2 regions of the Streptomyces sp. NPDC088116 genome follow, and region 1 is predicted to be linked to the other one. Evidence: riboswitches for the same ligand, from Rfam matches in the RefSeq annotation. Region 1 holds a riboswitch; the other holds the start of a gene.
What was found. A riboswitch is a leader RNA that binds a small molecule or an ion and turns the genes downstream of it on or off. The one in region 1 is predicted to bind cyclic di-AMP.
Positions count from the first base shown of each region.

Region 2: linked by a shared signal. The riboswitch ahead of ACIOJD_RS28320 (transglycosylase family protein) and the one ahead of ACIOJD_RS19945 (transglycosylase SLT domain-containing protein) in region 1 are both predicted to bind cyclic di-AMP.

Region 1 covers NZ_JBIUTF010000004.1:689,411-694,617, forward strand. Annotated here, with positions in the region: gene ACIOJD_RS19930 (pyridoxamine 5'-phosphate oxidase family protein) at 1-307, opposite strand, end outside; gene ACIOJD_RS19935 (TIGR00730 family Rossman fold protein) at 764-1,396, shown strand; gene ACIOJD_RS19940 (amino acid permease) at 1,578-2,993, shown strand; gene ACIOJD_RS19945 (transglycosylase SLT domain-containing protein) at 3,126-3,872, opposite strand; cyclic di-AMP (ydaO/yuaA leader) riboswitch at 3,877-4,063, opposite strand; gene ACIOJD_RS19950 (hypothetical protein) at 4,769-5,080, opposite strand; gene ACIOJD_RS19955 (hypothetical protein) at 5,186-5,207, opposite strand, start outside.
Region 2 covers NZ_JBIUTF010000007.1:486,497-491,703, reverse strand. Annotated here, with positions in the region: gene ACIOJD_RS28330 (septum formation initiator family protein) at 1-105, opposite strand, end outside; gene eno (phosphopyruvate hydratase) at 240-1,523, opposite strand; gene ACIOJD_RS28320 (transglycosylase family protein) at 1,921-2,646, opposite strand; cyclic di-AMP (ydaO/yuaA leader) riboswitch at 2,650-2,847, opposite strand; gene ACIOJD_RS28315 (transglycosylase family protein) at 3,220-4,005, opposite strand; gene ACIOJD_RS28310 (cytochrome P450) at 4,191-5,207, opposite strand, start outside.

The DNA.
Region 1 (5,207 bases):
AGCGATGGGCCATGGCCTCGCGCTCCACCGCGTCGGCCGGGTCGGCGACAGAGACGACCGGACCCTCCACGCTGACGTACCGGTAGGGGGCGGTCTCGTCCTGCACACAGAGACTGAACCGCCCGGCCCCGCGCAGCAGTCGGGCCTTGACCGACTTACGGCTGGTCTGCACCACGACGTCCTTGCCGGGCTCGTACCGGTACCAGACAGGTACGAGCAACGGCGCGCTGGTTCCACGGGTGTCGGTGACACCCAGGACGCCGACATGGATGTCGGCCAGGAACCGCTCGCGTTCGTCACCTTGCATGACGGGCACCATCGAACAGCCTCCACATCTCGATCCGGACCGGTAGGCCCCAACAGCCCCGGCGGTAAGGGAGACCAGCGGAACCGGGGCGGCGACCCACCCGGCCGCCGCGCCGCGGGCGGGTCGCATGCACCCGCCGAGCTCCGCATCAAACGTCTCGCGGTACCGGTATGCCCCTGCCTACGCCAGATGACCCCGAAAGTAATCCATTTGGGGGTTTAATACTACGAATGCATCTGTAGTGGAAATATCCGACTCCGAGAGCAGAGGGCACCAGAAGCGCTCATCGCCTAAGGTAGCCAGTCGGATACTTTGCGTGGCCCACATCGAGATCTTCCTTCAGGGCCGCCTCGATCGGGCCGGGTTGCACGGCCGGAGCCCCGGGGCGGGCGGCCGTCCCGGACGAGGCCCGTGGAGACCCTGCCGACAGAGAGACCCGGAGAGACGGAGACAGACATGTCCGTGCCAGCAGCTCGCGTGGAACGAGTCGGTGTGTTCTGCGGCGCCCGCCCCGGCGCCAGCCCCCAGCATCTGCGGCTCGCCACCGAGTTCGGCGGGGCACTGGCGCGACGCGGTACGGGACTGGTCTACGGCGCCGGAGGGGTCGGCATCATGGGCGCCGTCGCGGACGCCGCACTGGACGCCGGGGCCCCGGTCACCGGGGTGATCCCGCGGCATCTTTACGAACGCGAACAGCCCGACGAGTCGCGGACCGAGGTGATCGTCGTGGAGACGATGCACGAACGCAAGGCGCTGATGTACCGCCTGGCGGCCGGGTTCGCCGTACTCCCGGGCGGCTTCGGCACCCTCGACGAGCTGCTGGAGGTGGCGACCTGGAACCAACTCGGCATCCATCACAAGCCGCTTGTCCTGGTCAACCAGGGAGGCTTCTTCGACCCGTTGCTGACGCTTCTGGACAACATGGTCTCCGACGCCTTCATCAGCCCGGAGGAGCGCGTCGTGATCCAGGTCGCTTCCGGCGTCGAGGAGGCCCTGGACCGACTCGTCGAACCGTCACTCCCGCCGGTCGCCCCGATGGCCCCGGCAGTGGCCCCGACGGCGCTCCCACCGGCCGCGCCCGTGACGTGACACCGCCACGTACGGTCCCGGACCGCGCGAGGTGACCGCGATCGGCCTTGGAGCCGGACCCGGGTGACGCCCGTCACACGGGCCGACGACAGACCGAACTGTTTTGCCTGCGGGGCCGCGGCCCGGAGACACTGGACGCTCCCGCCAGCCTCGCGAGCCCCCGAAAGCAGCCTGACCGAACATGGCCAACCACCTCCCGTCCACCCCGTCGGCCACGACCGGATCGGGGCCGGACACGGGGACACCTGACGAACCGCTCTCCGGCGGGCTCAAGCAGCGGCATCTGACCATGCTCGGGCTCGGCGGGGTCATCGGAGCCGGACTCTTCGTCGGATCAGGGGCCGGGATCGCGGTCGCCGGGCCCGGCATCGTCGTCTCCTACCTGATCGCGGGCGTGCTCGCGATGTGTGTGATGCGGATGCTGGGCGAGATGTCGGCCGCGATGCCGGCGTCGGGGTCCTTCTCCGTACACGCGGAGCGGGCCCTGGGCCGGTGGGCCGGGTTCAGCGTGGGCTGGCTGTACTGGTTCCTGCTGGTCGTCGTACTCGCCGTGGAGGCGACCGGCGCGGCTCAGATCGCGAACGGCTGGCTGCCGTCCGTACCCCAGTGGGCGTGGGTACTGCTCTTCATGCTGCTCTTCACCGGCACGAACCTCGCCGCCGTGAAGAACTTCGGCGAGTTCGAGTTCTGGTTCGCCGCCCTGAAGGTCTTCGCGATCGTCGCGTTCCTGGTCCTCGGGCTGCTCGCGATCCTCGGCATCCTGCCCGACACCGACCCCGTCGGCTTCACGAACCTCACCGGACAGGGAGGCTTCCTGCCGGGCGGCTGGCAGGGCGTCGTCTCCGGTGTCCTCGCCGTCGTCTTCGCCTTCGGCGGCCTGGAGGTCGTCACGATCGCGGCGGCCGAGTCCGACGACCCGGTCCGCTCGGTGGCCAGGGCGGTGCGCAGCTCGGTGTTCCGGATCCTGTTCTTCTACGTCGGTTCGATGCTGGTCATCGTCACCGCGCTGCCGTGGACGGCACAGAAGGCGGGGCTGAGTCCGTACGTCACCGTCCTCGACGCGATCGGCGTCCCGTCCGCCGGGCAGATCATGAACATCGTGGTGTTCGTGGCCCTGCTCTCGGCGCTCAACGCCAACCTCTACGGGTCGTCCCGGATGGTCTTCTCGCTCGCCGAGCGGGGTGAGGCGCCGGGCTCGCTGCGGAAGGTGAGCGAGGGAGGCGTGCCGCGCCGGGCGGTCCTGGCCTCCGTGGCGTTCGGCTTCGTCTCCGTGCTGCTCAATCTGAAGTGGCCCGACACGGTCTTCCTCTACATGCTCAACTCGGTCGGCGCGGTGCTCCTCTTCGTATGGGCACTGATCGCCGCGTCGCAACTGCGCCTGCGGCGGCGCATCGAGGAGGAGGCACCGGAGCGCCTGATCCTCAAGATGTGGCTCTTCCCTGGCCTGACCATCGCGGCTCTGGTCGCCATGGCGGTCCTGTTCGGGCTGATGCTGACCGACGACACGGCGCGTCCGCAGCTGCTGTGGTCCCTGGGTGCGGCGGCGCTCGTACTGACGGCGGCGGGCCTGCGGGAGCTGCGCGCACGCCGCGGGTGAACCCGGACGCCGACCACTCCCCGGCCCTGTCGCTCTCCACCAGCACGCGGGCCCCGGTCAGCACGCGGGCCCCGGCCGGCGCGGGTCACCGCTCCGGCCGGGGCCGCCTGCCTGTCGGCGTCCTGACGAATGTCAGTAGGGGCCGTTCACGTTGTCGATCGAGCCGTACTTGTCGGCGGCGTAGTTGCACGCGGCCGTGATGTTGGCGACCGGGTCGTAGCTGTCGGTCGACGTACCGGGCACGTGGTAGGCCTGGAACGTCGGGTCGATGACCTGTAGGAGCCCCTTGGACGGGGTGCCGGCCACGGCGTTGGAGTCCCAGTTGTTGATGGCCGCCGGGTCGCCCGCGGACTCACGGATGATGTTGCGGTGGATGCCCTCGTAGGTGCCCGGAATGCCGTGGGCGGCCATGACGTCCAGCGACTCCCTGATCCAGCCGTCCAGATTGTCGGAGTACGTCTTCGCCGCCGCCTGGACGACAGTGCCGCTCGTATCGGACTTCGCCTGCGTGGCGCCGGTCGCGGCCTTGGCCTTCTCGCCGAGCTTCAGCTCGGTGCCGGGGTGGAGCAGCGACGGGTCGCCGCCGACGGCCTTCCGGTTGTCCTGGTACAGCTTCTTCCAGCCGCCGCTCACGGAGTGAGCGTGCGCGATCTTGGAAAGGGAATCACCGGCGACCACGGAGTAGGTCGACGCCTTGGCCTTGACGGCGGCGGGCGCGGGAGCCGCTTCGGCGGCGACCTGGCCGGCCGACGGCGCGGCGCTCGCGGAGGTCGCGGCCACCAGCGGCAGGGCGAGTACGGCGCCACCCGCACCGACGGCGACGAGGCCTCGGGCGAGCGGGCTGATTCTGGGACGACGGTGCTTGGCCTTTGCGGGCATGACGAATTCCTCTCCGTCGCCTGCGAGGTGAGCTGTCGGGTTCGGGCGGGAGATGCCCGGCCGCGGTGGGAATGCGACTTCACCCCTAGCCGGTCCGGTATCGGATCGGCGACTTACTTGGGTTCCCCGCTCCTGCCGTAGGTGAGTGGGTGTGGTTTCCGGACAGCGGCAGGATTCGGCGTTCCACCCGGAGTGACGTGAAACTAGACGAGAACGTCCGGGCGAAACAAGTCCTGAATTCACAGCGCCACTCCATAAGGGAATCCGGAGGGGAAAATCCCGCTCCCTCATTCGACGCCAGGAAACTCAACTCTCCTTCCCTGTGGACGAAGTGGACGGGCGGACAGGAACCGCACCACATCACCGGGCGTGACGCGAATCACCAGACAAGGTGATCACGGGCGCCACAACACCGAACAGAGAGCATCAAGTTACGCCAATCCACCAAACAAGACTTAAAGTAGAACACGAGCAAATCGCCCATATTGGCGCCTGAAGTCTTCGCCCTGCCGAGCGGCAGCACCACCTCTCCCCGGCCCGTCTCCACGCCCCCGCCGGGCGACTTCCTGTCCGGGTTCACCATCGGCGGCATCAATGGGTCAGCGACGGCTGCATTTCTGACTGCCTGTCGCCATCTCGTTCAGAATTATGATCTCCCACCCAAGGAAATCACGCTCGGCTGCGACTGAACCCGACGATCGGGAGTCAGAAACCTTTACGGCACTTCCTTTTACCCGAGAACCGCTCGAATTCGATGCCCCCGCCCCGAATGCCGTGGGGCGGTGCGCCGCCTGCTCGCGGGTGTCAGCCTGCCAGGCAGTCGCGCACAGCCGCGACAAGGCGGTTCGCACGGGAATCGCCGTGGCCGATCACGCGGTTGGCGGTGTAATCGAAGCTCACACCGAACTCGTCGTCGCCGAAGGCGAATCGACCGCCGGCTCCGTCGTTGCCGAAACCGCGCTCCCCCAGCATCGGCCGGCCGCGAACAGGCTCATCAGTGTCAGGTGGACGACCGCCCCGATCAGAGCTCGGGCCCCACCGCTCGCGTCGATCGGGGAGCGGTGGGGCCCGAGAGCGAGCTGGGTGACCAGGCAGCCGACGACGGTGACAGGGACCGCGACGGTCGCGGCGGCGCCGGCGGTGACGGCCATTTTCGCCGCGTGGAGGCGGCCGCGCCGGGGCACGGCGACCAGCGAGACCCGCATCACGGGGCGCGATCGGGGACGCTGAAGGGGACGAACAGCAGCAGTGCGGTGTACGTGCCGCGGACGCCTCGCAGCTTGGTGAACTCGGCCCGGATGGCCGCGACTGTCTCAGACACGGGTGTTCCTCGCT
Region 2 (5,207 bases), on a different contig from region 1:
GCGGTCCTGCCGGCGGGTCTGCGAGCGGTAGACCCGGGCGGCGGTCTGCGCGCCGAGCACCCGCAGCCTGGTCGCGGTGGAGAACCGGTCCCGGTTCCCGGCCATGGCCGCCTCCCCTGTTTACGTGCGTACGTCCCCGGACACGGTACGGGACCGCGGCCGGGGACGTACGGACGACGGGCGGGTCAGCCCTCGCGCACGCCGATCACGGCGACGAAGCCGCTGACGCGGAGAGCCGCTTACGCGGAGCGGAACCGGGGGAACGCGCTGCGGCCCGCGTACACCGCCGCGTCGTCGAGGATCTCCTCGATGCGCAGCAGCTGGTTGTACTTGGCTACGCGCTCGGAGCGGGCCGGGGCGCCGGTCTTGATCTGGCCGCAGTTGGTGGCGACGGCGAGGTCCGCGATGGTGACGTCCTCGGTCTCACCGGAACGGTGCGACATCATGCACTTGAAGCCGTTGCGCTGGGCCAGCTCGACGGCGTCCAGGGTCTCGGTCAGCGAACCGATCTGGTTGACCTTGACGAGCAGCGCGTTGGCGGCGCCGTCCTCGATGCCGCGGGCCAGGCGCTCCGGGTTGGTGACGAACAGGTCGTCGCCGACGATCTGGACCTTGGTGCCGAGCTTGTCCGTGAGGGCCTTCCAGCCGGCCCAGTCGTCCTCGAACAGCGGGTCCTCGATGGAGACGAGCGGGTACGAGGCGACGAGCTCCTCGTAGTACTCGGTCATCTCGGCGGCCGAGCGGGACTTGCCCTCGAACTCGTAGCTGCCGTCCTTGTAGAACTCGGAGGCGGCCACGTCGAGCGCGAGCGCGATGTCGCGGCCCGGGACGTAACCGGCTTCCTTCACGGCCTCCAGGATCAGGTCCAGCGCGGCGCGGTTCGACTCCAGGTTCGGCGCGAAGCCGCCCTCGTCGCCGAGGCCGGTGGAGAGCCCCTTCTCCTTCAGGACCTTCTTGAGGGTGTGGTAGATCTCGGCACCCCAGCGCAGGGCCTCGGAGAAGGACTCCGCGCCGATCGGGGCGATCATGAACTCCTGGATGTCCACGTTGGAGTCGGCGTGCGAGCCGCCGTTCAGGATGTTCATCATCGGAACGGGCAGCAGGTGCGCGTTCGGGCCGCCCAGGTAGCGGAAGAGCGGGAGGTCGGAGGCCTCGGAGGCGGCGTGCGCGACGGCGAGGGAGACGCCGAGGATGGCGTTGGCGCCGAGCGACGACTTGTCCGGGGTGGCGTCCAGGTCGAACATCGCCTGGTCGATCAGGCGCTGCTCGGTGGCGTCGTACCCGACGAGCTCCGGGCCGATCTGCTCGATGACGGCGAGAACCGCCTTCTCGACGCCCTTGCCCTGGTAGCGGTTCTGGTCACCGTCACGGAGTTCAAGGGCCTCGAACGCACCGGTGGACGCACCGGAGGGGACAGCAGCACGACCCGTGCTGCCGTCGTCGAGGCCGACCTCGACCTCGACCGTGGGGTTACCTCGCGAGTCAAGGATTTCCCGGGCTACGACGACGTCGATGGACGGCACGAGCATCTCCTTCTGGGATGTGGCGCTGGAAGTGCAGGGTCTCTTTGGCCTTGCGACATGAGCCTAACCGCCTCGCGGCCTTCGACCGGCGGGCGGCCGCCTCTAAGAATCCGCCCAGGACGAGAAAGAGGCCTGTTTCCGCGCCGGACGAGGGAAGGACAGGGTCGCGAATCCGCTGCGTGACGGGCCGATGACGGACCGGTGACAGGCCGGGTGACAGATCGGGGGACGAGCCCGTGACAGCGCGAACCCCGGACCGGCGCGTACGGGGGTGAACGCGCCGGGCCGGGGCGGCCTGTGGGGGGCGCCGCCCCGCAGGGCGGCCCGAGGGGGGATCAGCTCGGCTGGAGCTGATCCCCTTCGGATCTCCGGATCTCCGGATCTACGGACCTCCGGATCAGCTCAGGTGGAGCTGCTGGCCCGGGTAGATCACATCGGCGCTGTTGACGATGTCCTTGTTCAGCTCGAAGACCTTCTTCCAGCCGCCCTTGACCTTCTTGGCGTCGGCGATCTTCGAGAGGGTGTCGCCGGACTTGACCTTGTACTCGCCGTCACCCTTCTTGATCGTGACCGGACGGCTCTCGCTGCGCGAGGCGGGCTGCTCGGCATCGCGGGTGGACTGCTTCGGCTGCGCCTGCTGCTCGGGGGCGGCCTGCTGCCGGGACTGCTGCGGCTGCTCCTGCGTACCGGAGCCGGAGTCCGACGAGCCCGAACCGGAGTCGGACGAGCCGGAGCCGGAGCCCGAGCCGGAGGCGCCGGACAGGCTCACGCCGCAGCTCGGCCAGGCGCCCTTGCCCTGGCTGGCCAGGACCTTCTCGGCGACCGAGATCTGCTGCGACTTGGATGCCTGGTCGGCGCTGGAGGCGTAGGAGGTGCCGCCGTACGCCGCCCAGGTGGACGACGAGAACTGGAGGCCACCGAAGTAACCGTTACCGGTGTTGATGGACCAGTTGCCGCCGGACTCGCACTGGGCGACCTGGTCCCACTCGGACGAGGACGCGGCCGACGCGGACGTGGCGCCGATCAGCGGGGCCGCGACGGCGGCACCGGTGATCCCGGCCAGCGTGGCGTAGCGAGCGGCCCTGGACGGGCGGCGGTGCTTGGCCTTACCGGAAAACAGCATGGATCATCCCCTCACCGACGCCTACGAGGTCAGCTGTCGGGTTCGGGCCAAGTGAGTTGCCCGGCCGCGTGTTCGCACACGCGGCTTCACCCCAAGCCGGTCCCCGCCGTATCGCGGGACGCTGTTGGGCGTCCCTCTCCACGGCCGGGCCCGGCGCTAAAACCTTGGGTCCCCCGCTCCTGCCTTCGGCGCTTGACGCGACGACTGTTCCCCCCGACCGACGGCAGGATTCGGCGTTTCGGTCGACGGGGCCCGCGGTGCGAGCGGTTCAGACCGTAATCACAGGCCCCCCGGTTGTTCAAAGGAGCACAACCCGGGTAAATCGCCCTTACCTCCCCTGTCGTTGATCACGTTTCCGCTGGTGAGGGGCGAATCCGACCAACTACCGGAGCAATGGGCATCACTTGTGGCAAAGAGACCCTTGTCTCAGTTGCCCATACGTGGACATAGACCCCCGTAACACCCCTCGAACTGCCCTTGCCCCGCGCCGAGATCAGGGCGCTGATCAGGGGCGGACCGTCGAATCCGGGGCCCACGACGGCCCGTTCAACGCGCGCCCGCCCGCCGGCCGGCTCACACCCACCCGCCGGACACCTTCTGCTCGGCACCGACGAGCCAGACGGGGTCGCCGACGCCGTGCTGGCCGTCCGGAATGTACGGACCCTGCACCCCGCCGTCCGTGGCGTCCGTGAGACCGCCCGCGTCCCGTGCCGGTCCGTCACTTCGCGAGGCACGGCCGTCCGATGCGCGCTCGTCCGCGCCGCCCGAGGCGGATTCCTCCGGCGCCGCGCTCCCCCGGTGCTTGCCGGTGGCCGGCCCGGTACTCGCGCCCGCTCTGTCCTCGTCGGAGCCGTCGCCGGAACTGGAGGCTCCGGGCGAGGGCGTCTCCGCGGAGCCGGAAGGGGTCGAGCCGTCCTTCTTCTCGCCGTCGTCGGAGGCGGAGGGCGTGGCGCTCGGGTCGGCCGAGGAGCCGTCCGTCGGTCCGGTGCTCCCGTCCGTGGGGCCGGACGGCTCGGAGGTGGACTCCGAGGTGTCGCCGTCGCCGGTCAGGATGCCGGTCAGCCCGGCGATCGTGGCGCAGCTGAGCCAGGGCGTGATCCCCTGGGCCTTGAGCACCTTCTCCGCCACCGCTATCTGCTGGGTGCGGCTGGCGAGGTCGGGGCGGGACGCGTACTCGCCGCCACCGAATTTGTCCCAGGTCGCCTGGGACATCTGCAGTCCGCCGTAGAAGCCGTTACCGAGGTCCGCGCTCCATGTGCCGCCGCTCTCGCACTCGGCCACGCGGTCCCACGAAGACGATTCCGCCGCGCTGGCGCTGGTGGCACCGAGCAGCGGAATGGCGATTGCCGATCCTGTCACCCCCGCGGCGACGATCAGAGCAGGGGCCTGGCGAGGTCGACGGTGTCGGCCGTTCCCGGAGCGCATGCGGTTGCCTTCCGTGTGAATGTCAGTTCGACTACAGCGTGTGTCTGCTGTGAATGTTCGTGAACGTAGCGGTACTCGAACGTCTGTCACAAGCCGATGCAGGGAAGATCACGCGAATATCACAGTCTTGACGTACCGTCAGGAAGTCGCTGGTCGGACATTGCCGTGAACCGCACCGGAAGCGTGCGCAATCCCCGCATGATGAGCCCTCCCCGCCAGCGCAAATCAGCAGGATCCTCCGCAAGCCGCACATCCGGAAGCCGGGTCAGCAGCGTCGCGAGCGCGGCCTGGCCCTCCAGGCGCGCGAGGGGCGCACCGAGGCAGTAGTGGATGCCGTGCCCGTAGCCGAGGTGCTGGTTGTCACGGCGCGCGAGATCGAGCGTGTCCGGTTCGGCGAAGCGCTCCGGGTCCCGGTCGGCGGCGGCCAGTACGACCAGTACGGGCTCCCCCGTCGCGATCCGCTGCCCGCCGAGCGTCAGCGGCTCGGTGGCGTACCGCCACGTCGCCAGCTCCACCGGGCCGTCGTAGCGCAGCAGCTCCTCGACGGCCGTAGCGAGCAGATCCGTCTCCCCCGCGTCCAGCGAGGCCTGGAGCCGGGCGCGCTGCTCCGGGTGCCGCATTAGCGTGTACATGCCATTGCCGATGAGGTTGACCGTCGTCTCGAACCCGGCGAACAGGATGATGAAGGCCATCGCGGCGGCCTCGTTCTCGGAGAGGTGCTCGCCGTGATCGCCGGCGCGGATCAGCCCGGAGATCAGGTCGTCGCCCGGGTTCTCCCTTTTACGGTGGATGAGTTCGGCCAGATAGCCACGGATCTTCTTGACCGAGCGCGCGACGCCACCGCGCGGCCCGCCACCGTGACGGATCATCATGCCCGCCCAGTCACGGAAGTCGTCCTGGTCCTCGCGCGGCACACCGAGCAGGTCGCAGATCGCGTAGATGGGGAGCGGGAAAGCGAACTCGTGGATCAGATCCGCCTCGCCCCCGGCCGCGAACCCGTCGATCAGATGGTCCGTCAATTCCTGTACGCGAGGCGCGAATTCGGCGACCCGGCGTGGAGTGAACGCCTTGGAGACCAGCCGGCGCAGCCGGGTGTGGTCGGGCGGATCGATGTTCAGCAGATGCGTCATCAGATC